One region of the Streptomyces sp. 147326 genome, then DNA from elsewhere that is predicted to be linked to it. Evidence: riboswitches for the same ligand, from Rfam matches in the RefSeq annotation. Region 1 holds a riboswitch; the other holds the start of a gene.

Evidence for each region. A riboswitch is a leader RNA that binds a small molecule or an ion and turns the genes downstream of it on or off. The one in region 1 is predicted to bind guanidine.
Region 2: another riboswitch for guanidine. It lies ahead of RIU97_RS25530 (multidrug efflux SMR transporter); the one in region 1 lies ahead of RIU97_RS40460 (Ohr family peroxiredoxin).

The regions. Positions count from the first base shown of each region.
Region 1 covers NZ_CP134201.1:8,700,831-8,703,023, reverse strand. Annotated here, with positions in the region: gene RIU97_RS40470 (alpha/beta hydrolase) at 1-166, shown strand, start outside; gene RIU97_RS40465 (hypothetical protein) at 291-722, opposite strand; gene RIU97_RS40460 (Ohr family peroxiredoxin) at 709-1,161, opposite strand; guanidine-III (ykkC-III) riboswitch at 1,236-1,297, opposite strand; gene RIU97_RS40455 (AraC family transcriptional regulator) at 1,352-2,193, opposite strand, start outside.
Region 2 covers NZ_CP134201.1:5,579,706-5,581,898, reverse strand. Annotated here, with positions in the region: gene RIU97_RS25535 (transglycosylase domain-containing protein) at 1-902, shown strand, start outside; gene RIU97_RS25530 (multidrug efflux SMR transporter) at 919-1,239, opposite strand; guanidine-III (ykkC-III) riboswitch at 1,271-1,340, opposite strand; gene RIU97_RS25525 (co-chaperone GroES) at 1,404-1,745, opposite strand; gene RIU97_RS25520 (DUF3618 domain-containing protein) at 1,789-2,109, opposite strand.

The DNA.
Region 1 (2,193 bases):
CGCCGAAACCATCCAGGACTTCGGTGCCTCGCTGCGAGCCCATGGCGTCGACACCACGGTGAAGGAACTGCCCTTCGCCGAGCACGCCTTCGACGACGTCTACGGCAGCCTCACCTCCCAGACCAGCCGCCGGATCCTCCTCGACTTCCTTGGCAATGACACGTAACGCTGCCATCCGGGACCGTACTTGCCTCACCGTTCAGCCGCAGCCGCCGGCCCCGGTTCAGCAGGTGTGGTGTGGAGCCGGCATGGCCGCTGACAGCCATCGCCGCAGGACCACCGCCGGGGGGTCACAGGCGCCAGTACGTCCCCGCACGGGAATCCACGTGCACCACGTGTCGGCCGACGCACACCACGTGGTGGTCCGGGCCGGACCAGGAGCCGGTGGCGCCGGCTGCGCCGGAGAGCGGGGTCCAGATCTCCAGGAAGGTGCTGCCGTCCGGGTTGCTGCCCCGCTCAACGAGGTTCGCACCCTCCCACCGGAAGGTGCCGGTGTCTTCGCCGGGCTCGCCCGTGAGGTGGTGAAAGTGCACCTGGGAGCCGTCGAAGGACGTCGTACCGGCGAAGCCCCGGCTGTCGGCGTAGTACGACCCGGCCTGCAGCCACACCACTTCACGGTCCTCGAGAAGGGGTCCGCCGTTGCGGCTGATGCCGCGCCGCAGCCACGCGCCGTGATCGGGTACCGGGATGCCGGCCGCCGACACCGGCTCAGGCACGGTCATCGGTGGCGGGGTCGTCTACGGCCAGGAAGGTCAGCGGTACGTTGCCGCGTACTGCCTGCGAGTACGGGCAGACCGCGTCTGCCCGGTGCAGCAGGGGCTGGAGGTCCACCGCCCGCCACCCCGGCAGGCTGACGGTGAGGGCCACCGCGAGGCCGTAGCCCGCGGGCGTGTCCGTGGTGCCGAGCTGCACTTCGCAGGCCACGTGCGCGGCGGAGGCATCCGCCCCGAACTCGGCGGCGACCTCCGCGAGCGCGGAGGTGAAGCAGGCGGCGAAGCCGGCCGCGAACAGCTGCTCGGGGTTGGTGGTGCCGGGCACCTTCTTGCGCGGCGGAGCGAGGCGGACGTCCAGGCGCCCGTCGTCCGTGCGGACGGATCCGGTACGGCCCCCGGCGGCATGTGCGGTCGTCCGGTACAGGCTGCGGGTGAGTGGCACGGTCATGGGTTCGGCCCATCTTGCTCGACGAGGGCACTGCCCGGGTGCGGACAGCGGACGGCGCTGCTCATGCAGTACCGCGCGCGTCGTCGTGCGTAACCGGGTACGGCGCATCTCGTCCGGGGCCTTCGATCCGGCCGCCGGACAATCTAGCAACGGTGGCGGCCGGCCGGGGCCTCGCCCGCGGTGAAGTTCCTCACCCGCTGGACTTGGGCCGGTACCGGATGCGGTAGGCCCCGGGCGGCATGCCCTCCCACCGGGTGAAGGCACGGACCAGGGCCGTCGCGCCACTCAGGCCGACGAGGGGGGCGACCCGGTCCAGCGGCAGGACCGTGGTCTCCAGCAGCCGCCTGGCCCGGCCGTGGCGGGCGGCGTCGAGGAGCGCGCGCCATGACGTGCCCTCCGCGTGGAGGGCCCTGCGCAGGGTTCGGACGCTGAGGTTGAGCTCCTTGGCCGGACCTTCGGGGCCCGCGTCCTCGAGCCCGGCCTGCTCCAGCCACTGCCGTACGCGCTCGGCCACGGTCGCCGCAGCGGCCACGGACAACTGGTGCAGGAGCCGGTCGGCGTAGGCCCGGTGCAGGGCGTTGAGCGCCGGATCGTAGAGGGGGCGGCGCCTGTCGAGGTCCTCGTCGGCGACGGTGATCGCGTTCTCCGGAGCGTCGAAGGTGACGGGGCAGCCGAGAACGCGGGCATAGGGCTCGGCCGAGCCCGCGCGGGGGTGGGCGAACGATACGGCCAGGGGCGCCCAGTCGTCGCCCGCGAGCCAGCGGGCCGCCCGCACCATGCTGCTGACGACCGCCTCCACCTGCTGGGGGCGCATGGCGGCCGGGCCGACGGTCGGCCGGTAGCGGATCCGGCCGACGCCGCCGCGACGGTGCAGGGTCACCGTGCCCGCCTGGCTCACCAGGGAGTGGTAGCGCTCGGCCGCCTGCGCTGCGTCCGCGAGGCTGGCGCAGGTGAGGACGAGGTGGCCCAGGATGTGCAGGCCTTCGGGCCGGATCCGGTCGCCCACGAGGAGCCCGGTGTGCGGCCCGGCAT
Region 2 (2,193 bases), 3.1 Mb from region 1:
CCCCCAACTTCGTTCCGGGCCCCGCCATGGCGCTCGGCACGATGCAAGCCAGCGTCCTCGACATGACCCAGGCCTACGCGACCCTCGCCGACCACGGCCGCCGCACCCCGTACACCTTCCTGGAGAAGATCACCAAGGGCGGCGACACGATCGGCCTGCCCGAGCGCACTCCCACCCAGGCCATCAGCCGCGAGGCCGCCGACACCACCACCTCCATGCTGGTCAGCGTCGTGGACAACGGCACCGGTACGGCGGCCCTCGCCGCCGGCCACCCGGCCGCCGGCAAGACCGGCACCGGCGAACTGGACCGCTCGGCCTGGTTCGCGGCCTACACCCCGAACCTCGTCACGGTCGTCTCGATGATGGGCCAGGACCCGGACACCGGAACCCTGCAGTCGCTCTACGGCGCCCTCGGCGAACCCCGTATCGGCGGTGGCGGCTACCCGGCCCGGATCTGGGCCGCTTATACGAAGACCGCCCTGGAGGGCACCGACCCCGTCGACTTCGACCTGGAACTCCAGCCGGGCGCGGCGCAACCCCCACCGCCCTCCCCGGAATCCAACCCTCCGCAGGAGACGCCGGACGACGAGCTCACGCCCACGCCTCCGGTACGGCCGAGCCCGCCGACGGGCGGACAGACCCAGGGCGGCCGCGACAACGGCGGCCAGAACCAAGGGGGTCAGAACAACGGCGGCCAGAACCAGGGAGGCCAGAACAACGGCGGTCAGGACAACGGAGGCCAGAACCAGGGCGGTCAGAACAACGGGGGCCAGACGCAGGGCGGCCAGGACAACGGCGGCACCACCGAGGGCACCCAGGGCACCCAGGGGACGACCACCCAGGGCGCCGACGGCGGGCCGGCCGATGGCCTGCGCCCTCCGCCGTCGGCGTTCCTCGAATGACCGCCGACGCGGGCGGTCAGTGACCGGAGGTCACCTTCAGCCCCACCACGGCGACCAGCAGCAGACAGATGAAGAAGATCCGGGAGGCGGTGACGGGCTCGCCCAGCACCGCCATGCCGAGCACGGCCGCGCCCGCGGCGCCGATGCCCACCCACACCCCGTACGCGGTACCGATGGGCAGGGTCTTCGCGGCGTAGGACAGCAGCACCATGCTGGCGACGATCCCGGCGCCCGTGAACACACTGGGCCAGAGCCGGGTGAAGCCCTCGGTGAATTTCATGCCGATCGACCAGCCGACTTCGATCACACCGGCGACGACGAGAAGAACCCAGGCCATGACGGCACCTCCGAGACATCGAGCGATACGGGGTGCGTCGTCTTGTCGTACCCGGTACGGCGCGTCTCGTCGGGTTCTCCTCCACCGTAGCAAAAGGCAGGCAAAGGGCAGCGAAAAGGGCCGGTGACCAAGGCCACCAGCCCTTCTGCGTTTCCGTTCGGGTCCTAGAGGTACAGGCCGGTGGAGTCCTCCGACCCCTCCAGCCGCTCCGCGGCCACGGCGTGCAGGTCCCGCTCGCGCATCAGCACGTACGTCGCGCCCCGCACCTCGACCTCGGCACGGTCCTCGGGGTCGTACAGGACCCGGTCCCCGGGCTCGACCGTCCGTACGTTCTGCCCGACCGCGACCACCTCGGCCCAGGCCAGCCGCTTGCCCACCGCGGCCGTCGCCGGAATCAGGATGCCGCCGCCCGAGCGGCGCTCGCCCTCCGGCAGGTCGGACTTCACGAGCACGCGGTCGTGCAGCATGCGGATGGGCAGCTTGTCGTGGGTGGTGTTCTCGCTCACGATCCGAACCTACCTGTCCGCGCCCGCCCCGTGCCGCTCAGGGTCACGCGCGCCTGCGTCGTGCCGACAGGACAAGCACACCGACGACACCCACCGCGAGCAGGGCGACCGGCACGATCCGCTCGGGGCGCGGAGTCCCGTCGTCGTTGCGCAGGCCGTCCCGCAGATCCGTCACGATGCGGTTCACCGTGGCGAAGGCCCGCCCGGCCGTGTGGTCGACGGTCGAGGCGACCCGGGCCCGCGCATCCCCGATGATCGTCTTCGGGTGCACGCGCACGCCGATCTCGTCGAGCGTCTCGGCGAGCTGCTCGCGGCGGCGGACGATGTCCGCCTCGATCTGTGCGGGAGTCCTGGCTTCGGGCACCGCGCTGCCTCCGTCGTCGTGGTCGGTGGGGGGTAGTCCCCGGTGAACAGTCTGTCAGCTTAGTCTCGAGACGTACCGATCCCC